Regions from separate parts of the Paenibacillus woosongensis genome, predicted to be linked through region 2. Evidence: riboswitches for the same ligand, from Rfam matches in the RefSeq annotation. Region 2 holds a riboswitch; each other region holds the start of a gene.

Region 1 (7,557 bases), 890 kb from region 2:
AAGGACGCTGCTGAACGCTTGGCTCATTTCCTCGAATTTCTTGGCATCCGTAGAGCTCATGCCGTAGAGGACAATAAATAGAGCCAGCAGGAGCGTCATCAGGTCAGCATAAGGAATTAGCCAGGATTCGTCAGCATGCTCCTCGTGAGGCTCATGCCTAGTCTTTTTGCTCACCGGATTCACCTACCTTGTCTAATAGACCGGCGCGCTCCGATGGAGTCAGAAATACAGCCAGCTTTTGTTGGATGGCAATCGTTGAGACACCAGATTGAATGGACAACAGTCCTTCCACCATCATCAGGCGGATTTCGATTTCCTGCTTCGAAAGGCGCTTCAGCTTATTCGCAATAGGGTGCCATAGCACATAACCGGTAAATATACCGAGCAGGGTCGCTACGAAGGCGGCTGCGATCGCATGGGCTAATGAATCCATATCGGACATATCTGCAAGGGCAGCGATCAGCCCGATAACGGCCCCTAGTACCCCGAGGGTCGGAGCATACATTCCGGCTTGGGAGAAGATGAGCGCACCTGCCCGATGCCGTTCTTCGGTCGCTGCAATATCTTCCGCAAGTACATCGCTGACAAACTCCTGGTCATTGCCGTCAATGATCATGCGCATACCGTTGCGCAGGAAATCATCGTCAATTTCCTCGACCTTGGATTCGAGCGCCAGGAGCCCCTCGCGCCGGGTAACGGTAGCCCATTCCATAAAGAGCGAGATGAGCTCTGCCTTGCTGATCATTTTTTGCTTGACGAATAATTTCTTGAACAACTTTGGAATCTTCTTCAATTCCGAGGAAGGGAAGCCTATGAACAGGCTCGCTGCGGTTCCTACCAAGATAATGATGTACGCCGCCGGGTTGTTAACCAAGTTGACGATTGGAGCTCCTTTAAGGAACATCCCCAGAACTACGGCGACTAAACCGAGAATAATACCGATGAGTGATGAAATTTCCATTATACACCTCGTCCTTGAGATAAATTGAAACCGTGCTTTCGTCCTTAAGCATCCTTGCGAAAAGACAGAAACCATCCTATAAAATAAACGGTTATCTTTTTTATCGACAGAAATCCTTTTTTTTTTAAGTGGTAATTTCGTTTATAATAAGACAATGGCTTATTTAGGAGATCGTGAAGGGAGCGAATCGCCCGTGGGAGTAAAGCACGGAAGGGAATATGAATATATTTTGGCGGAATTTACGGAGGCAGTTGGCCGTATTCCGGATTGCTATGTTTTTTTTGAGATGGAGCCTGCAGAATGGGAGGGTCTGTCCAAGGAAGAGAAGCATGAGGTGCTGGAGGCGCTGGCTGAGGATTTGTTCTTCGGACTTGGCTCCGAGCCGGTGATCACTGTGGGCAGCGCGGTTGTTATTTATGACCCGGAGGCACATCGCATTAACATATTGATCGGCGAAGAGGAACTGACATCGGTGAAGCTGGTTTAGCGGAATGAAATGATTTTGCATGCGCCTTGGGGCGTGGTAAAATATGAAGTTAGGAACAGCCAATCATCTCCTGGTTTAGGCATGAATATGGCCTGGGAAGAATAACAATAATCCAAAAGTAAAATTAATAACTACCTAATAAAGCCGTGTGCATTAAAGGTACAGGAAGTACTACATAGTTTTGGAAGTTCTTGAAAAAGAACAGGGAGGAAAAAAACATGCCGTTTACACCACAAGAAGTTGAGGCGCATTTGGAAAAGTTGGAGGGATGGGAGCTGGAGGAGGGACGCTGGATCGTTCGCAAATTTACCTTCTCCGAGTATATGAAGGGCATAGCCTTTGTGGACGAGGTCGCGGCGATCTCAGAGGCCTTTAACCACCATCCTTTTATTACGATTGATTACAAAACGGTTACGCTTCGTTTGACATCATGGGAAGCAGGTGGAATCACGGCCATAGATATTAAGGAAGCCGAGCAATACAATGAAGCATACGATAAAATGAATTCACCCGAAAAAAGCTTATAGCTGTGATGGTCATGGATTAAATACGAGACACGCCCACCGGGAACGCTTCGTTTCCTAGTGGGCGTATTTGTATCATGCTCATTATTTCTTCTCTGCAAGCCAGAGCGCGACGTTCGCAATTTCCTCATCCTGCAGCTTATCTTTGAAGCCAGGCATCATAGAGCCTTTACCCTTCGAAATAATCTTATAAAGCTGCTCGGTTGACAAGGTGGCCCCAATATGCTGCAAATTCGGCCCAGCCAAGCCTTCCAGTTGATCCCCGTGACAGCTGATGCAGTTTGCTTTGATGACGGCTTCCGCTTGCTCTGCGTTTAACGTGACTTCAGGCATTTGCGTCTTATTTTCTTGTGCTACCTGATCTTTGCCGGGCAAAGTAAAAATAAGCACCAGGGCTAGTGCACACGCGACAAAGAATAGCCCGCTCATAACCCACTTTTGCATTTAATCGTCCCTCCTATGTAAGCTACCTTATTATTATAACGGAACACGCCCTTTGATCATAGCATTTGTGACAAAAAAAGCAACGAATTCCACGTATAATCGTTCAAAATTCACAATATATTATGAGCATCCTCACAGCGCGCCAGAATCAAGCCATACGGCGTCTTTCGGAAGGGAAGTGTAAGATGGGCATATCTATGCCTGAACCGCCTTAAAGGCGTCCTCAGACGCTTTGGCAGACCATGCTATAAACGCTCACCCCGATATACCATACAATAATACGGCTTGGATATTGCTCCTGGGGTCATTTTCTCGTACAGATCGGTAATAACAAACCCCGATTTCTGATAAGCGCGGATGGCCCGCGTATTCCAGGTGAGCACTTCAAGATCGATGACGTTGGACGGTGCGCGCCGCTGCGCCTCTTTAACGATCGTTAATACAAACGACTTACCCAAACCTTGGCCGCATAAATCGGGCCGCATTCCGATTCCGAGTCTGGTGACATTCTCCATGGGAAAATACTGGGCGAATCCAGCCAAATTTCCTTCCTCGTCCAGAACGGATACATACTGCTCGGCCCGTAAGACCGGATTGCCGAATTCAACATCAAGAGCCTTCATTTGTTCCCAAGGCAGCCAGCTATAGATATCATAGGGAGAATCGTAGCGCCAAGTACTGATTGCTTCCCCATGATGCTCTTCCATAGGAACGATCTGAAACTGAATATCTCGTTTATCCATCTTGCGCCTCCTTGTACAAATGGGAAATGCCGTGCCATGGAACTTCGCCGGCGCGAACGTTTTACCACCACTGTAACGGGATTTTATTTTATTGTAAAGGCTCTAGCCAAGAGATTTTTGATGGTCAAGGGAATTATGAGGAAGGGTCATCCATTTATAGTGTAAACGGTTTAGCAAGGCGTCAAAAAAATAGTACCTATGGCGCGGATGACTGCAACCTTTTTCCCTAGCTCTTCGTTATTAAGGTAGACCGATGGAATTCCAAACAAAATGCCGCCACAATTCTGGCAGGAATTGTCGCGGCGGTGAAGTAAAAGCAGTAGACATAAATGAGGTTGAGTGATTAGGATTGAGCGGCGTGGGTAGCATAGCCGTATTTGCTGAGGATCCGTTTCGCTCCGACGTAACGTTTCTTGTAGTAGCTGTTGCTTAATTTGTCAGTGCGGATTCCTTTAGAAGAAGAGGCATGAGCGAACTTTCCATCGCCGATATAAATACCGACGTGAGATACTCCTTTGCCGGTGGTATTAAAGAATACGAGATCTCCTTCCTGGAGCTGATCCTTTGCAACAGGCGTACCCTGTTTGTACTGCGCCGCCGAGACGCGGGCTAGTTTAACACCCATTTTCTTAAAGACGTAGCTTGTAAATCCGGAGCAATCAAAACCTTTTGCGGTCGTTCCTCCGAGCTTGTAAGGTGTTCCGTAGACGGCATTAACCGCCTTGTTCAATGTCGTGTCCGAGTCGGCGTATGCGCTTGCTGTCCCCATCGTAAGAAGAATAGCCAAGCTCGTCGCCGCTGCTGTCAAAGTCTTTCTCAAGATGTTGTGCTCCTTCCAAGGCCTGCGAGGTTAGCTTAAGGATTCGGTTGAAGGTTCCCTATCATCTCTTATGTAGCGAGATCAATTCACCCATAAATGGTTCCCCCGTTTCCCGGGTGCCGGGAATTCGGCTTATCAAGTTGTATGCACCCGAAACGAAACGACTTGCAACAATAATGACAAGATTGTAACTTATCACTTTGGTTATTCTAACAAAAACGGCCATCTTTTGCAAGAAAGGCTCTGCTGCAGTATGTTGGTAAAGTTATCCTGTGCCATTTAGGAATAAAAAAAACCTGTAGGTGGGTTCGGCAAGAACCGTTACAGGTTTTCTGGACGTATTATTCTACATCGTCATGATCGTGGCTATCCACTGCAACCTCTTCGTACTTGTCTGTACTCAGGATGCGTTTGGCACCGACATAACGTTTGACATAATAATCTTCGCTTAATTTGCTGATGATTACGCCTTTCTTCGTTGAAGCGTGAGCGAAGCTCTCGCCATCAACCATAACACCAACGTGGGATATTCCATTACCGGAAGTGTTGAAGAATACGAGATCTCCAGCCTTCAGCTCATCCTTCTTGACAGCTGTTCCCATGTTGTATTGGGATGCTGATGTGCGAGGAAGCTTGATATCAAGGCTCTTGAAAACGTAAGAGGTAAATCCGGAACAATCAAAGCCGTCGGTGCTCGTACCGCCAGATACATATTTCGTGCCCAGTGCGGACTCGATGGTTGAATCCAGTTTAGAGTCTGCGAAAGCGCTGCCAGCCCCTAAGGTGAACAGGATGGACAAACTTACAGCAGCTACAGCCAACTTTTTCTTCAAAGAAGTTATGCTCCTTCCAATGCCTACGAGGTTAGCTTAAGGATTCGGTTTGAAGGTCCCCTATGATCCCTCTGAAGCGAGATCAATTCACCCAAAGTGGTTCCCCCGTTTCCCCGGTGACGGGAATTCGGCTGTGATTTTAACACCCTTTGTAACTTATTCGACAATGCTGTCTGCATCTTTGTGAATTATGACAGAAATGATTACAAATCTGTTACTTAAAAAGTACTGTTGTTATTGTAACAAGGCAGGGATCATTTGGCAATGGTTAAATTGCGAGAATTATATAGCAAGCATAGAATAAGGCCCCCGCGATTGCGCGGAGGCCTTGTGGCTCTAAGGAGGAAAGAAGATGAAGAAATTTTAACTTTTTTGTTGCCATAGACAATATAGCGAGGATATTTTCCATATTTTGAAAAAACTGCGGAAGAATGGGTATGCTTGCTGCAAAATAAGGGCCAGCAGACCCGTCCAGATCCAGGATACTGTACCGAATAAGATAAATATGATAGAGCAAGTGGCTGCGAGAATAAAGGAGATGCCAAGTCCGGGAAGAAGATGCTTCCAGCAAAGGAGCAGGGACGGCCAGGCATTGCCTCTAAATAAGTAGCCGAATTGCAGGAACAGCACCGTCTGGCGGATGAACCAGCTATAGCAGAGCCAGCCGACAGCATAAAGCATAGCGATGAGGGCAGCTGAGATGTGGCTGCCGTTTCCCTGGAGAATGGGAGACAGGGATGCGTAAGCTTTGGGCAAGAGCCACAGCATCGGGATTAGAATCAACATTAGCTCTATGAAGTAGAACAGCGTCACAGGTTTCCAAAATTTCTGCATGCCCCGGAAAAGCGGGAGGCCAGGCGCCCGTTCCTCCCCAGGAAGCAGTCCATACAAGATTCCCGCTTGAACAAGTGGAGTGAGCAGCAGGCGAAGCAAAACCATGCCGATGACTATCCATAAGTAATGATGAACCTCGGGAATTTGCCAAAATCTATTCTGCCCCTCGATGACAAACAGAATCCGGCTTAGATCGTGGGGGGGAGGGTCAGGGTAGCGGTGCAGCACCTGCACCACGGCCGTATTGACCAGCCGATATAGAAATACTCCCCACAGCAGTTGATATAGGAACAGAATGATGACGGAGGGGAACTGTCTTTTGACGCTGCTCCACCCATTGCGAATATAGGGCATGGTATTCCCTCCTCAAAGTTTTGTGAGCAACACTGCTCCGAATAGGCATCGAACAAAACTTGCATCGGAAGCATAGACCTAAGTTTTGTGAGCAACACTGCTCCGAATAGGCATCGAACAAAACTTGCATCGGAAGCGTAAACCTAAGTTTTGTGAGCAACACTGCTCCGAATAGGCATCGAACAAAACTTGCATCGTAAGCTGCTTACCATAGGAATGAGCTGGTCAGCATTTCGAGCAGCTTCGTTACGGTGACATTGGCGCGTGTGCTGACCTTCTCGTCCAGGCTGGCTTTAAAGTAGTTATTAATATGTTTGTTCTCCAGCACCAGCGTGTAATCCGGGTCGAGCATGGCCCAGGCGAGGGGTTCCCTGTAGGATAATTTCAATTGGGAACGCTCTTCCTTCCCGTCTAGTACCTTCCGTACGGTATGCCCGTCTTGGAAGGTGAAGAGGATCGGCACCTTCGCATAGGTTCCGCCCTTGCGGGCGATGTCTACGACGGCCTCGTACAGAGCATTGCTGTCCTGCCGGACCTGATAGATATCGATGTTCTCTATGGCATAGTCCGCCATTTTTCCATCATATACATACTGGTTAAAATAATTTTTCCAGGAGCGTCCCGTCGTTTGCTCAAGCACCCGCTGAAAATCCGCCGTGGTCGGATGCTTGAACCGATATTTACGCGCATAGAGGGACAGCGCCCGATTCATGGCTTTGTTGCCGATCTGCCGCTCGATGTCCAGAAGAACGAGTTTGCCGCGGTGATAGACATTCCTAGCGTAAGTATCCGCTGTGCCGAACTCCCAGGAAGGCAGAGTCAACGGCTTGGGGTCGGGGATCAATGCAGCTTGAATCGGCAGGCTGGTCGTGATCCCAAACTCCTGCTCCATCAGGCGGTCCTCGGCATAGGAAGTGAAGGCCTCGTCCAGCCAGGCTTCTTCAAATTCATTACTGGCCACCATTCCATAAAAAAATTGATGCCCGATTTCATGGATGACCGTGCGCTCCAGCTCGTCATAGCCCGGGGAGTCGCCAGTCGCCCCGAACGCCGTAATCAGGGTCGGATACTCCATTCCCCCTGCACCATTCCCGTCAGCCGGGGGTACAACGATAGATAAAGTGGAGTAGGGGTAGCTTCCATACCATTTGCTGAAATTGGATAATGCAACCTTAGCGGCATAGAAGTAACGATCCTTCAAGTCCTTGTGGATTGGATCGAGATACAGCTTGATCCGCACCCCTGGCACCTCCTCCGAAGAGAACGGCTCTTCGGCGTAGATGAAGCTTGGCGAAGCGGCCCAGGCGAAATCATGCACATCATCCGCGTAATACTGGACGATTTTGCGTTCGCCCCGCTGTATCGCAGGTTTGGTCGGAAATCCAGTAGCAGCTACCTTATACTCGCTGGGAACGTCGATATTCACGCTGTAAATGCCAAAATCGGAATAGAACTCCGAATTCCCGTGATACTGGTGCAGGTTCCAGCCCTCCGTGCTTCTTCCCCTTCTTGAGACAGGTTCGTATACGCACAGTTTGGGGAACCATTGTCCGGCCA
Region 2 (7,557 bases):
CGAAACGCAATACCCGCCAGACCAATCAATGCGGTGACTGCGCCAATAAGCATAAAGGCCGCGCCGGCTTGGACCAGCTTGATCAAAAAGCCGCCAATCAAAGGTGCAGCCAGCATCACCAGACTGACGATCGTGTTCTGAATGCCGAATACCCGGCCGATCATCTGCTCGGAGGTCTCTTTTTGCAGAATATAATTTTGCGTTACCATATACATGCCGTTGCCGATGCCGATCAGTGCACCGAGTCCGAGAAGCAGCAGAACGCCGGTCCCCGGCGGACACAGCCCCAGAAGGGCGATCCCGGTCCCGATCAGCACATAGCCCCCGCCGAGTCCCCAGCCGTAGCCGATGCGATTCAACCGATTAAGGATGACAATCACGGCCACGGCCCCCGCTCCGATCGCAGACACCAGCCAGCCGATCAGCGATTCATTCGCGGAATCGATCGCACGCAGCAGCGTCGGGAACTGATAATCGATCATCAGCAGCGCGGTCAAGCCGACAAAGCCGAACATCATCGTATACAGCACTTTTTTAGCCTGAAAAAGATACAGCCAGCCTTCGCGCCAATTTTGGAGAAAAGCATCCCAGGCCCTTCCCCGTCCGGAATCCGTCCTCTGCAGCGGCTCCTCTGCAGGATGGGAGGCCGGAAGCGCGCGCAGCGGGAGCAGCAGTACGGCCGACAGCAGCCTTGCTCCGGCATTAAGTATAATGCACGCCTGAGGCGACAGCGCTGTCAGCGTCATCGCGCCAAGCAGCGGGCCGGCCACCTTCGAGGACTGGTTCACCAGACCGTTGAAGGATGTCGCCTGAAACAGCAGAGTCGGCGGCACGACTTGCCGTGTCAGCGCCTGCTGGGCAGGCACGTGGAACACGCCGCAGGAGGCTCGCAGCGCCAGCAGCGGGAGCAGCCAGGCCATGTTGGGCGCAGCCAAAATGCATAGCGTCAGCACCACGGTAATTAGGTCGCAGACCATCATGAGCCGCGCTTTACGCACCCGGTCCGCGACCGTTCCGGCGAAGGAGCCGAGCAGCACCGCCGGCAGCGCCATCGTCACCGGGATAAGGGCCAGCAGCACCGGGTCCACGCCCCACCGGTAAGCGACGAGCACCTGTATGGCGAGCGCGTCGAACCAATCGCCAAAGGAGGCAAGCGCATAAGCTCCAAACATATGCCTGAAGCTGCGTATCGATAAGAGGGAAGAGCGATCTTTTTGTGTCATAGGGTAATCTGTCCTTTCGTATCTCTAGATACCCTTATCCTATCCGGCGATTGTCAGAGGATGATCAGACGGCCTGGGCCACGGCCGCAGGCAGCTATGATAGAGATAATGCTCTGCCAATGACGGCTTCCATCTCCTTCTTATATTTCGATAGTCCTAGCTCTTCATCCAAAGAATCATAAAGCGACGCATATTTGTGCTGCATTTCCAGGCCAGGATGCTTCCGGTCGATATATCGCAGTATTTGGCAGAGCGAAATGATCCGAAGCGGGACGTTCAGCGACATCTCCAGCACATCCAGACCTTCATCAAACTTTTGCTCCGCCTCCTTTTTGCGGCCGCGCGCCAAATCCAAAAGCCCCTGAACGATGCGAAAACGTCCGATTTCCCGCAAATACGGCATATCCTCGAGCAAGCGGGCCAATCGTTCCGCCACCTTGTCCGCTTCCTCAAGCTCTCCGGCCAGCACGCAAACATATATTTCCATAAGAGCTACCGGCATGACAAACCCGCTGAGCCCATCCGCCTCAACCGTCTTCCTCGTCTCTGCGAACCGCTTCATCGCCTCCACTTCAAGTCCGGCATCCGCATACACCTCAAGAATGTTAAGTATACGCATTTCGCGATGCTCCTCCGGAGAAAGGGCTTGCCGGGCAATGGCCTGTTCACAATAGCGCAGTATTTGCTCCGGCTCGGGATTTGTCCCTCGGTATAAAATCAGCAGCCAGTACAGCCGGGTTTGCAGCGGCAGGCCGTCCGCTTCCAGGAACCAGGTGATATCGCCTTGTAGGAATTTCAAATAAACGGCGTAGAACGGATCCAGCTCGAAGCCGAGTATGTCCTTCTGCGTAGCCAGCGCCAGCATCGATTTGCCTTGACCGAACAGGTGGTATTTCTTGAAAATATCCCGCACCGAGGAATTAACCTCGCGATCGCCAACCGACGGATTCATTACGGATTTCGGTTCCCCGACGGTCAGGCTGTATCCGTATCCCCGCACAGTATTGATGCGAATATGCGCCCAGGGAGACAGCTTCTTCCTCAGGCGGTAAATATGATCATCCACTGTCCGCTCTACCGGGTATTCCATCGTCCACACCCGATCAAGGAGCTGATCGCGCGTAAAAGCCCTGTCGCGGTGACGATACAGAAATTGCAGCAGCGCGAACTCCTTCGCCAGCAGCGTGATGCTCTCGGAGCCCCATTTTACTTTGTAGCCGGAAGGATCGAATGTCAGTCTCTCCATAACTACCCCTTCTCCAAATGTCTTATTAGATTTATCATAATCGATCACCGCCCTCCTGAGAAATGAAAAGCGCGCAACCGATCTGGGTGCAAAATAAAAATCCCCGAAGGAGGCGGTCAATATTGCTTTAGGCCGCCCCTCAGGGGATGATTTACTATGTTCTATTATGTTATAACATGGCAGGCGTACGTTTTCTCTTCTGTGGAAAATCGGGCAGCTCGTTTACAGAGACGATTTCATCCGTCTTCTTCTCCGGCTGCTTCCAATACTGTTCATTGCCGGGAAGGTCGTCGAACCAGGACGCATCCTTCGGACAATCGAGGATCATCAATTTGCCGTAATCCCCGTCACGGGACTGGTGATATTTCAAATAGGCCTTGCCGTTTTCAATTGCTAGAATTTCGATCTTGCCCGACGTATGGCTCATCGACAGTCTGACGCGTTTGCCCAGCCCGGATGTGCGCGCCTTCGCCTCCTCGACGATCCGGTAGACCTCTTCCAGGGAAAGGACGAAATCCCGGTTCCCGGCTACCGGCCTGTTCACGAAGAAGTAGTAAGGCGTAACCCCTGCCCAGGACAGCTTATCCAGCAGTTCGCCAAGCACTACAGGGTCATCGTTGATGCCTTTTAGCACGGGGGTCTGGTTGACTACGATCGCGCCAGCCTCATGCAGTGCCTGGAAGCCGCGTCTCGCTTCCGCCGTAATTTCGCGCGGATGGTTAATATGAGCCATGACGTAAATGCGCTGCTCCGGCGTGGAAAAGGTGCGGATCACATCGAGCAGTTCCTCGTCCTCGTAAATGCGCATCGGATTAAATACAGGAATCTTGGAGCCAAGACGAATGATCTTAACATGCTCGATTTCACGCAGCTGGGCCAGAATTCCCCGCAGCTTCTCCGTAGCCAGAATGAGGCTGTCCCCGCCGGTCAACAGGACGTTGTTGATTTCGGGATGCTTGGCGATATAATCGATCCCCGGCTGTACATCGGACATGGCCTCCTTCACGTCATTGCGGAACAAACGCTTGCGGAAGCAATATCGGCAGTACGCGCCGCACACCTCCGACACGATCAGCAGAGCTGTCGTCGTATACTTGTGCTGACAGCCCGGCACGACATAGTTGGTATCCTCGTCTGACGCATCCCAGCGGCCGTATTCCTCTAGCTCCCCTTCATTCGGGATAACCAGCTTGCGAATCGGATCCTGGGGATCGTTCCAGTCAATCAGGCTCAAATAATAATCGTTCACCCGAAATACGAACTTCTCCGTAATCGGTTTCAAACGCGCCCGCTCCTCCTCCGGAATCATCGTCAGTCTGTCCAGATTCGTAATGTACTTCGTTTTCGCCTTTGTCATTTGTACATCCTCCTTCCTAGTAATCAACAAAAAAGACCCCAAACCGGGGGTCTAGACACAGCTGCGCCAGCAAGGGTCAGAAGACAAAAATAGACCCCAAAACAGGGTCTAAAGAGACGTAATTAATGATTTAAAACAGACCCATCCACTGCTGACGAGGTTAGCTGACGGACTCGGGTAAGATGGTACCCTACACCTCATAGGAATGAGTGATTCGCCCCAAGAAAAAAAACTGGTTCCCCCGCTTTCCTGGCTATCACCAAGAAACTAAGCGTGTGTCTATGATACGGTGTAAGGGAAAGATTGTCAACCTTAGGGCAATTAACAAGAGAATTGGAATAATTATAATATTCTTAAAATTTGACGTTTAATGTTATTTTCTGTCATCTGCCCTGTCATGATCCGTTCGGGGTCAAGCTTTTGGCGAGGCGGCTCATACAGCGCCGCTATTTCATAAGTCGCCAGCTCGGAGCCAATGATGGAGCTGTCTTCCGGCTTAAGCTCCCTGACTTTGCTGTGCAGCGTTCGCGCAGCTCTGCTCGTTGACCATTTGTCAAAATACCGCCTATCCTCCCATGTCGTGCAAACCTGCAGCTCGTCGCATTCCTGGCTGTTATCCTTGATCAGCACTTCCATGAGCAGGAAGCCTTCAAAAGAATGAACCGGTGAAGGCGTCCTGAAGCGGGACAATACTTCATTTACCCTGCCTTTTCGAACCCGGATCGTTTGGATGGCCTTCATCATCACCATCATTTTCCGACCACTTCTTTCGATAGAAATGAACTTAAATACTCATGGACGAAAATGGCGGCATTTCCCCCAGCCTCGGCGTGGCGAATCAGCGATATACCGTGCGGGCCTTTGGCATAGACGGTCTCGGGGTGATTTTCGACGATCGCTTTAACGACGTTCAGCTCTCCAAGCATAGCCGCAGCAAAAATATCCATCCGTGCCCCGTGCGCCAGCAGCAGCCTTGCAATGCTGAAATTCCCGGTATGCGATGCGGCGCCGAGGGCGCTCTCCCAATCGCCGCTCCCCCAATCAATGACCCCATGAACGAGTGCGGGTTCCTGCTTGAGCAGCCTTGCCACCTCATCATAATCGCCATGCGCCGCTACAATAAATTCACGTACCAGCTCGTGATTTAAAGGCCCTCTTGGCATGTATACCCCTCCTTGCCCGTGCTGTCCGAACCTCTCGCTCTCTGTTTCTGTTCATCGCTCTCTCGTTGCCGCTCGCCCTCTCTTCGGCACACCGCCGCACTGATAATGAGAAGCCATGATATATATACCAATGATGCTTGGTTCATCTTCCATTCCTCCATTCTACATAATTGATAAGCATTCTCAATGATTGATCAATTCCATTCTATTGATAATGATTCTCATTGTCAATAAGAGGGGTGGAATCTTTCCCTCCACTAAAATAAACTACGGATTTATGACTAAATGATCAGATTCAGGTAACTAGATGTAATTCTGCAGTTAGAATAAAAAGTGGACATCTCTTAGTGCAAAAATAGATAATGAGTCTAATAAGATAAAGAGGTGTCGAAATGAGTGAGACGAGACAACGGTATAACGAAACATTTAAACGTGAAGCCGTAAAGTATGTGCAAGAACAAACCAAGTCACTCGAGGAGATCGCAAACGAGTTAAACATTAACCCCGGTACATTACGAAACTGGGTCGGAAAGTATCGAGAATTTGAAAATGAACCCGTTAACCAAGGCGAAACTCTTCGCCAGCAATCTCAAATGATCGATGAACAACAACGGGAAATCGCACAAATCGCCGTTTATTACTGAATGGATCATCGCCAACAGCACAAAGAGCGCTGCCCCCGGCAACGCTCATCGTACATATGGCTATGTTTCTATTTCCGTGTCTAGACGGTAGATGCCGCTTGATTCAGCATATATTTCTCGACGACTTTAGCTACGCCGTCTTCCATATTCGTGTCGGTTACATAATCTGCGACAGCCTTAATATCGTCGGGAGCATTGCCCATGGCTACGCCAAGCCCGGCAAATTCAATCATCGCCAGATCATTATAGCTATCCCCGATCGCTATAACTTCTTCCCGCTTGATACCCAGCTGCTGGATGAGATGGTGCAGGCTCGTCCCCTTATCTACGCCCGCCTCCGTAAATTCCAGGAAGAAGGGCTTGGAGCGAACGACGTTAAGCTCCCCTGCCAGCTGCGGCTGCAGCTTGCTCTCCAAAGCAACCAGCTTCTCCGGATCATCGACCATGAGCACCTTTACGACCGGCTCCTGAACCGCTGCAATAAAATCCTCAACCTCGACAATCCGCATCCCCGTAATTTCGCCTTCGATATCCGTATACTTATTATGTGCCGGAGTCACGATATCATCGCCAACGTAAGTATGGATCCATACGCCCTCCTGCTTGCTGATTGCGTACAGCTCATGGGCCGTTTCCGGTGTCAAAGTACTGCTGAACAAGACCTCCTGGGTTGCGGAATTGGTAATTTTCGCCCCATTAAAGGATAGAATAAAGCTGCCGTATTTCTCCAGCTCTAATTCCTTGGCGATATGCGTCATAGCAAAGGTCGGGCGGCCGGAGGCCAGCACCACCTTCATTCCTGCCTCCTGCGCATCCATCAGCGCCTGCTTCGTGCGAGGCGAAATCGTATGGTCATCCCGCAGCAGCGTATCATCCAAATCCAGCACGATCATTTTATAATTCATCTCTCTATGTCCCCTCCACTCATTCTGTCGATAAGCTATGAAGCTAGCTGCTTAGTATCGCAATATACATAGCATACCATCTCTGAATGAGCTTGAGGGTATTATTTCGCTAGTTTAATCCAACGAACCTAATAGTTTGCGTTATAGAATAGACTCGTTCACCACAATATACACATCGAAGCACGGCTCCGCGCCGGCGGGCGGTTGAATGGATAGCGTGTATCCGGTAGAGACCTGGATCATCTTGTTGCGGTGGATGTAATCCACCAGCTCTGTGAATACCCGGTCCAAGCCTTCGGGATCTCCGGCATACCTGGTATGAACCGCATTCACCAGCTGAAACATCGGTTTGAATCCGTAAGGCTCCGGCAAATCCAGTGGCCGATCGACCGGGAACATAAACTCCATGTCCAGAACCTGCTCTTCCGAATCATGATCTATTGCGAAAGTAGCGGAGATCATCGGTCCGTTGCGTTTAGCTCCGCTGCCTTTCAAAACGGCAACGAATTGGCCCAGCCTATGATCAATCTCGGACTGCTTCATTCTTGCGCGATAGGAAGCCACATTCTCAAATCTGATGCTCTTCCCGGTTTCGATTTGAATCGTCTGCTCCATCCTATATACCTCCTGGATTATTAGATATGTTTTCTTATTTGGGAATCGTCCGCTCTTCCGTCCCATAGCGGCGCTGTGCAGCACTTTGAATCCACTGAATCCGGTGCTCGAACGAAGGATGCGTCTGCAGCTTCTCGATGAATCTGTGAATCGATAACACGGAATGGTTCAATTCGGCCAGTTTGGTTAGTGCGGCAATCAATACCTTCGCTGGTATTCCCATCTTTAACACGTATTCGTCCGCATCCCTCTCCAGCTTTCTCGATACGTACGAGCTCACAAACCACAAATATCCCAGCAGCAGAGCCAAAATAAAAACAACCCCGACAGGTATGGGTATGTGAAACCCATTAGCCTCTGCTTGATCCATCAACGACGTCAGGCCTAAAAATAAAGGAATTGCC
Region 3 (7,557 bases), 810 kb from region 2:
GATATAGCCAGCCTGGCTTGAAATAATGATGGTATCCCGGGACAGGGCTTCCATTTCTAAACGATCGGCTAAATCCACCATGGTCATGATCATTTCAACCTCATGATAACCGTCCGGCCGCTTATGTAATACATCCAGCATCAAGTTGATTTTCGCTGGAGCTTTCTCGTAAATCTTCAAGGCGTACACCACCCTCAGCATGTCCATGGAATCTTTTCTTGCGCGTTATGCAAGCACTAACGTTTACCATATTATAAATTTAACTGCGGCCTGCGTCCATTGCAGACGGTCAAATACCTGCCGAATGTACGCTTAATTCTCAATATGTTAACAAACAAGGGGCCTTCCCGAGTCAGGAAAGCCCCTTGTTGATTTATTGCCGTGCAGCCGCACGTTCTGCCAGTTCGATGGCTCTCTTCACCATATTTCCAGCATCCTTGGCTTTAATGCCTCCCCAGCCCTCCTGCTGAACGGTGTCGTAGAACCCCAGTTCCTTCGCAAGCTCCATCTTCAGCTCTTCCGACATTACACTACGCCGTCTCCGCGCCATGGCATGTCCCTCCTTACAGAATGATGGATATTGGATAGTATGCGCCGCTGGCAGCTCATCATACGGCGAAATACCTTCCAGGGATGCGCTTCTCGCCAATAAAGAAAAAAACGGCGCCGCGCAACGCGGACAGCCGTTTATTTAGCTCATCATGATGCTCACTATTTAATATACGTAATCCGCATCTCGTTATCGCTGCTATCGTCACAAATCATCACTTCAACGGATTCGGTAAGTATATCGGCATAACTGTAAGACACTCGCTTAAAAGTCTGTTGCTCTTCATCCAATTTCACGATAAAGACAGATGGATATGTCTCTTCCAATACACCGGTACGTTCGACGGTCTTACGGCGACCACCGTTCGCACGCAGCATAATTTTCTGTCCTACGTAAGCGTCGAGACTATGCTTAATTTCCGACAGCGTATTTTTAGCCATTGCCTGTGACCACCTTCTTTCTTTGTCCATTATACAAGGAAGGAAGTCATTTGTCAAACTGAAATAAATAATTATATCAGGGAGAAAAAAGTATTGTCAACGATTTTTTTTCGACATCTTTTTATGAGGAGATTTATTTGCCATAAATCCGGGGTAAACTGCATAATTCGGCGTTTTTCGGCGGATTGTAGTTCCTTCCCAAAAAACAAAAGAAGCACCTCACGGTGCCGCTCACAAACCATAATATATGAAAATAAAACCTTACATGGATGGAACTACCTTCAGGGTAGTTAAATCTTTGAGCTTAGGCAGACCGATCCGGTAGCTTCCTCGTGTTTCAATCCCGCCGACGCCCTGCGTCCCGCTGATCGTATTATTCAAAACATCCATCATACTGATTGTATCGCGGATCGACGTAAAGGATATCTTTGCGGCAATGTAGACCGGGTCAAGCGCGTGAATAAGCACGCGGGAAGGCGAGCTGGCAAAGTTCGCCCCAGCTTGCAGCAAAGCTTCAAAATGGGACTGGCACGCCCCAGCGACGACCGTTAACGCATCAAAGTTGCGCTCATACTGTCTAGCGGTCTGTACTGCCTCTACAAAATGGCTGGAGTTCTTGTAACTCGTCAAATTATACAGATCCGCATGCGGCCGGTTCTTAAGTACGCCATCATGCCCCGTTATGACCACGATGTCCGGGTGGATGCTCGGAAGGAGACGGTACAAGACGCTCGCCATTTGCGACTCCGCCACATAATAGCCATGGACGGGAACGCGAAGCTTCTCATACAGCTCCAGACTCTTCTTCAAGTACCTCTCGTCTCCGTCCAAATGCAGAACCTTGCCTGGGACCTCGAAATAGGACGGCTCGTTCTGCGCGTACCACAATGGATTCCCCAAGCTGGCCTGATTGCGCTCGGTTTGCTCCTGACGATCACGATGCAGCCGTTTTAACGACTCCGTGGCCTTAATGCGCGCTCTTCTAGCCTTCTCGCTTGGAGAGGCTGGGTCAACCTTAACGAGATCATGCAAAGGAGCATCGGCCAGCAGCCTAAACTCCGTCCCCTTAATCATCGCTTCATTCCGCTGTATGCTTTCCACCCGGAAAGTCACGTCCCCGCCGTACGACTTCCGGACTACCAAGTCTCCCAAGTTCGTCAAATAAATCACCTCTACCCTAAGGTATGGGCGAAAGCGGGGATTGGTTACAGGACCGGTTATTAAAAAAGCCCTCTTTTGACCACGAAGCAGTTATTAATGCTTCAAGCCTGCAGCTAACAATACGTTGCTAAGCACGGCATACTCCTGCAGAGACAGCGTCTCCGCCCGACGGCTCGGTTCTATGCCTGCCTCGGCAAGAAGCTGCTCCAACCGTTCGCGGCCTTCCTTCGGGAAGAAGCGGCTCTTCAGATTATTGGCGATGGTCTTCCTTCTTTGAGCAAAGGACGCATGGACAACATCGAAAAAGAAGGCCTCGTCCTCCACCGATACCGGGGGCTCCTTCCGAACGGTTAAACGGATTACGGCTGACTCCACATTCGGCTGGGGAATGAACACCGTATGCGGCACGATACAGACGAGCTCCGGCTCGCTGTAATACTGCACGGCGATGCTGAGACTGCCGTAAGCCTTGCTCCCAGGAGAAGCCGCCATACGCTCAGCAACCTCCTTCTGAATCATTACGACGATATGCTCGAGCGACAGCCCTTCCTCCAGCAGCTTCATCAAAATCGGCGTGGTAACGTAGTAGGGCAAATTGGCCACGACACTTACGCCGGACACATCTTTGAACTGCTGTTCAAACAGCTCGCGCAAATTTAGCTTCAGCACATCTCCATGCACGACATCAACATGCGGATAAGGCTCCAGCACTTCCTCCAGAATGGGGAGCAGCCGCTGGTCGATCTCCACGGCGGTTACCTTGGCGGCCTGCTGAGCCAGCTTCTCCGTGAGGGCCCCGATGCCGGGTCCGATCTCCAAAGCCCCCTTGGTCTTGTCTAGGCCTGCCGCTTCGATGATGTTGGCTAATATATTCTGGTCGATCAGGAAATTCTGACCGAGGCTTTTCTTAAATGAGAATCCATGCCGCTGAATAATTTCCTTTGTGCGGCGCGGCGTTGATATATCTTCTCTACTCATGGCACTTTATACCCCTTTGTCCTCCAATTGAGCCAGCGCAGCCAGAAACTCCTCCCGACTAATCCGAAATACGTTAAGCCGTTTGTAAAGCTGCTTGCCGTTGCAATAACCGATGCCAAGCAATTCACCGATCAAGCGCCTTCTGGCGGCGGCTGAAGGGTGAACGATCAAGCCGGCGTCTATTAAGTCTTCCCAATCGATGAGCGTGTCATCAGCCTCAACTGCTTCCATCTCGGTATGCACACGTGCCAGCGCTTCCCGAATGGCTTCGGGAGAGGCATTCTCCACACCGATATCACCGCGCCGCGTAGCATCGGCCTCCCGCAGGAAAGCATGCTTGCAGCCCGGTACCCGGCCTGCGACAATTTTGCGGATTCGCTCGCCAGCATGGTCAGGATCAGTCAAAATGATGACCCCGCGCCGCTCCTGCGCCAGCTCAATCTTGCGCAGCACGGTCTCGTTGATGGCCGAGCCTCCGGTTTCAATCGTATCGGCCTGCACGGCCCTTTTGACGGCAACGGTATCGTCCCGCCCTTCCACGACAATAACCTCTTTAATCATGGGAACAAACGACCCTCTTCCTCATACGCAAAAAGAAGAGGACTTCTCCTCTTCTTTCCATACCTTTTTCATTTATCTATAGTATCTTATTCCTTTTACAAAGTAAAACAGGAATTAGTTCAATTCTGGTTTGTTTGGACCGATAACATACACCGTGCGTCCCTTCTTGCGCCCGAAGTTCTTCGCCGATTGCAGGCTATCGAAGTAAACGTCCATTTTGTTGCCCTTGATGGCGCCACCTGTATCCTCGGCTCTGCGGAACCCAATGCCTTCGATATATACCCACCAGCCCATAGGAACAACGTTCTTGTCTACGGCGATCGTTCTGCCTTCCGTTACGCGTGTCCCGGAGGCGGTCTTCGTACCGATGCCATCCTCTTCGGCGGAATAGGCGGTTAGTGTGACGTCTTTAAGCACTTTTTTATATTTAAATGAGACGCCGCCTTTGGTTGTCGTTCCACTGATATCCACTTTATCCGCAGTGCGGGTAATATTAGCGGCGAGCACAGCCTCGGGCTTAGGCTTCGTACCTACAGCGACTACCTTGTCCTGAGCCTTCGTCTCGATCTCTTTGCTCAGCCAACGCTTGGATACGAAATTTCCGTCTTCATACACTTTTTCGATGTGATGTACAACTACTCCTTCGCTGCCCTGCTGCAGCACCTTCGTCTGCCCCTTCTCCAAATTAGGATCCGAGGTTTTGACGACGGCAAATGGCACGGTCTCTTTCGTCTGTACTGTTTGCTTGGATACGCGCACCACTTTGATCTGAAGATCGGAAGTAACTTTGCTGCTTAAATCCGGAGTGATCTTGTCATCCGGGTTTACGGTAATGCCAAGCTCGTTGATAATGCCCTGTACACTGGATTGAGTCGTTAGATGCGACTTTGTCTTGCCATCCACGTTGACTTGCACCGGAACCGCCCTTACGATAACGATCCGGTCCCCCTTCTTCAGGGAGCTCTCAAGCGGCCGTGATATGCTATCACCCTGGCCCAGCACGATGGAATGTTCATCCAGTACTTGATTCACTACAGATTTACGGGTCTCGATCTCCTGGATCTTCCCGTCTATCACCAAGTAAATGTTCTTGCTGTTGCCGTTCAGCCAAATCAGAATAACGATGATCGCTGCAACAGTTAACAACGTGACGACCGATATCTGACGTAGGTTCTCATGCTTCCATCGCAATGCGTAAGACATACTGGATGAGCGTGATTCATGGGTCTCTTCTTTCTTGAAAATGCCCACTTTCCGTCCTCCTTCATAGTCCCGCCCTAGGTCAATGCATGATGAGATGTTGACGTGACTATTCCCGTTTTTTACGGAATGCTAGAACTGCAGCATTCCGCATCCTACCCCAGTCTGGTCGGCAATTGTCACCTCCTGTTTTACAACAGTATGATGACCCTATTACAATTATTCAAAACAAAAGAAGCCGGAAGAAAGAGTTAGAGCAACTCTTTCGTGGCTCCTGTAGGTCTTGGTGTAATAGGATGCACGAAGTTGCCTCTCTTAACACGCTTACGAGGTTAGCTGTCGGGTTCGGACGAAGAGAGCCGCCCTTTCTCGGTTCATTCGCTCATGGCGCAATGACCTTGAATTCACCCCAAAGATCCTGCAAAGAAATCAAATACGGCAACGTTGTAAATGAAAACATTTCATCAAGCCGTATCCGGTTCCCCCGTTCTCCTCTACGGAGACTCAGCGAGACTGGTTCTGGAACATGATTCGATGGCCATAGGCAATACGCCAAACTCGGCCAAATCGATCACTGAAAAGATTCTATCCTGTTTCAATGCATGTTGTAAAGGACGAATCAAGAACGTTTTCTTAAGAAAAAGGTTAAAAAAATGTAATAGACTCGGTGTTTTAAATTAAAATGCATTAATCTTTCCAGAAATCTCTTCTTTTCACCGCTTTTCCTCCCGATTTCACCGAATGGAAAATAGTTCCAGCGCATTGCGGGTTGTGATTTCTGCAATTTCTTGGAAGGACAACCCTTTTAATTCAGCGGCTGCCTCTGCCACTAAATGGACATAGGCGGACTCATTTCTCTTTCCACGATAAGGATGCGGAGTCAAATAAGGGGAGTCTGTTTCAATCAATAACCGGTCGAGCGGTGTTTGTTTCAACACCTCTTTAGGCTGTTTTGCGTTTTTGAAGGTAATCGGGCCCCCGAAGGACAAATGAAATCCCAAGTTCAGACATAATTTGGCCGTTTCCCAGCTCCCCGAAAACGAATGCATTACTCCTCCGACTTCATGGGCTTTCTCTTCCCGCAAAATACGCACTGTATCCTCATGAGCATCCCGGTTATGAATGACGATTGGCATTCCAAGCTCCCGAGCCAGCCCGATCTGCTTGCGGAATACGGCATGCTGGACATCCTTGGGTGAAGTATCCCAATAATAATCAAGACCAATCTCTCCAATGGCAACTACTTTCTCATGGCGGCATAATTCAGCAATCCAGTCCAAATCCTCTTCCTTCATCGTGATGGCGTCCTGGGGATGCCAGCCGACGGCGGCATATATGAAGTCGTAGCTCTCGGCCAGCTTCATTGTGGTAGGAATCGTTTCCCGATTAAAACCGATGTTGATCATGCGCGTAACTCCCTGTTCCACCGCGCGAGAAATCGTTTCCTCGCGATCCTCGTCAAACTGCTCCGCGTCCAAATGCGTATGTGTATCCACTAACATGGCGATAACCCTCCTGTAATTAAGTTTCCTGTCCAAAAATACGAGCTAAATCGGCAGGCAGCTGAGAACAGACCGCCTGTAGTTTATTGTCTGGAAAGTACAAATAAAATTTACCCCGCTGTATGCCGCTAATCGACCGGACAATATCGGAAACCTCCGATATTTCCACCAAGCGCTCCTGCTTGTCCAGCAGCAAAATTTGCTTGCCGCGAAGTTCTTCGTCAGGACGAGACACATCATAAGGCAAGTCCGTCGGAAAATCAATGATCAGATCATAATCCGGATTTAAGCCCAATTTTCGGAATTCTTCGCGAATTTCCCTTATTTTCTCCAAATCGAGCGAATCCAGTTCAACATATTTGTACAATTTACGATCCATAAAACGGGTGCAAAGATCAGCGAGCAGGGGATCAGCCTCATGTTTCCACTGCATAAAAGCCGTTTGAATTAAAGCTTCATCTAATAGCAAATATTGCTGCACTGTCAGTTCAGAGTTGAACAAGCCTGGTAAAGGGTTGGGAAGAAAGGAAAATGAATACCCCTCCGCATATAGCTCCTTGGCCCGTCGAAAAATTTGCCGCAAAATAATTTCCGAGCTCCGCGTCACCGGATGGAAATAAATCTGCCAATACATTTGATAACGGGACATCAAATAATCCTCTACCGCATGCATGCCGGTCTCTTTCACTACAATCCGTCCCCGGTATGGCCGCAGCATCCGCAAAATCCGATCCATATCGATCGTACCGTAATTGACGCCGGTGAAATAAGCATCCCTCAGCAAATAATCCATACGGTCAGCATCTAGCGGACTTGTCACCAGATTTACGACAATTTCATTGGGATAGTCCTTCCGTATAACAGAAGCTACTTTCTCCGGGAAGTCCTCGCCCATTCGCTTTAGAACATGCCCTACTTCCGTATCGCCAAGCAAAATGCGGCAGGTCCAGTCCTCATGATTCATGTCGAAGGCTTGTTCGATAGAATGGGAGAAGGGGCCATGCCCCAGATCATGAAGCAGCGCCGCGCAGAGCGCAACAAGCCGCTCCTCCTTCGGCCAGTCCGGATAATTATTTCGCTCGAACTGGGAAATGATTCGCCGTGTGATCTCATATACTCCTAAAGAATGAGAGAATCTGCTGTGCTCTGCACCATGAAAGGTCAA

The links. A riboswitch is a leader RNA that binds a small molecule or an ion and turns the genes downstream of it on or off. The one in region 2 is predicted to bind cyclic di-AMP.
Region 1: it holds a riboswitch for cyclic di-AMP, as region 2 does, so the genes downstream of both, QNH46_RS00505 (C40 family peptidase) here and QNH46_RS20850 (KamA family radical SAM protein) in region 2, are expected to answer to the same signal.
Region 3: it holds a riboswitch for cyclic di-AMP, as region 2 does, so the genes downstream of both, QNH46_RS00140 (resuscitation-promoting factor) here and QNH46_RS20850 (KamA family radical SAM protein) in region 2, are expected to answer to the same signal.

Annotation. Positions count from the first base shown of each region.
Region 1 is NZ_CP126084.1:106,544-114,100, forward strand. It holds gene motB (flagellar motor protein MotB) at 1-174, opposite strand, end outside; gene motA (flagellar motor stator protein MotA) at 158-961, opposite strand; gene QNH46_RS00485 (hypothetical protein) at 1,155-1,448, shown strand; gene QNH46_RS00490 (4a-hydroxytetrahydrobiopterin dehydratase) at 1,667-1,975, shown strand; gene QNH46_RS00495 (c-type cytochrome) at 2,057-2,416, opposite strand; gene QNH46_RS00500 (GNAT family N-acetyltransferase) at 2,662-3,159, opposite strand; gene QNH46_RS00505 (C40 family peptidase) at 3,503-3,979, opposite strand; cyclic di-AMP (ydaO/yuaA leader) riboswitch at 3,984-4,122, opposite strand; gene QNH46_RS00510 (C40 family peptidase) at 4,321-4,812, opposite strand; cyclic di-AMP (ydaO/yuaA leader) riboswitch at 4,818-4,955, opposite strand; gene QNH46_RS00515 (hypothetical protein) at 5,176-6,000, opposite strand; gene QNH46_RS00520 (M1 family metallopeptidase) at 6,206-7,557, opposite strand, start outside.
Region 2 is NZ_CP126084.1:4,510,838-4,518,394, forward strand. It holds gene QNH46_RS20840 (MFS transporter) at 1-1,223, opposite strand, end outside; gene QNH46_RS20845 (winged helix-turn-helix domain-containing protein) at 1,318-2,469, opposite strand; gene QNH46_RS20850 (KamA family radical SAM protein) at 2,639-3,826, opposite strand; cyclic di-AMP (ydaO/yuaA leader) riboswitch at 3,961-4,110, opposite strand; gene QNH46_RS20855 (antibiotic biosynthesis monooxygenase) at 4,169-4,570, opposite strand; gene QNH46_RS20860 (ankyrin repeat domain-containing protein) at 4,576-4,989, opposite strand; gene QNH46_RS20865 (hypothetical protein) at 4,971-5,135, opposite strand; gene QNH46_RS20870 (transposase) at 5,382-5,633, shown strand; gene QNH46_RS20875 (Cof-type HAD-IIB family hydrolase) at 5,714-6,538, opposite strand; gene QNH46_RS20880 (GyrI-like domain-containing protein) at 6,680-7,153, opposite strand; gene QNH46_RS20885 (M48 family metalloprotease) at 7,188-7,557, opposite strand, start outside.
Region 3 is NZ_CP126084.1:27,788-35,344, reverse strand. It holds gene ispE (4-(cytidine 5'-diphospho)-2-C-methyl-D-erythritol kinase) at 1-180, opposite strand, end outside; gene QNH46_RS00165 (small, acid-soluble spore protein, alpha/beta type) at 374-550, opposite strand; gene veg (biofilm formation stimulator Veg) at 712-990, opposite strand; gene yabG (sporulation peptidase YabG) at 1,252-2,151, opposite strand; gene rsmA (16S rRNA (adenine(1518)-N(6)/adenine(1519)-N(6))-dimethyltransferase RsmA) at 2,245-3,129, opposite strand; gene rnmV (ribonuclease M5) at 3,136-3,690, opposite strand; gene QNH46_RS00140 (resuscitation-promoting factor) at 3,805-4,941, opposite strand; cyclic di-AMP (ydaO/yuaA leader) riboswitch at 5,196-5,410, opposite strand; gene QNH46_RS00135 (TatD family hydrolase) at 5,625-6,392, opposite strand; gene QNH46_RS00130 (HD domain-containing protein) at 6,412-7,557, opposite strand, start outside.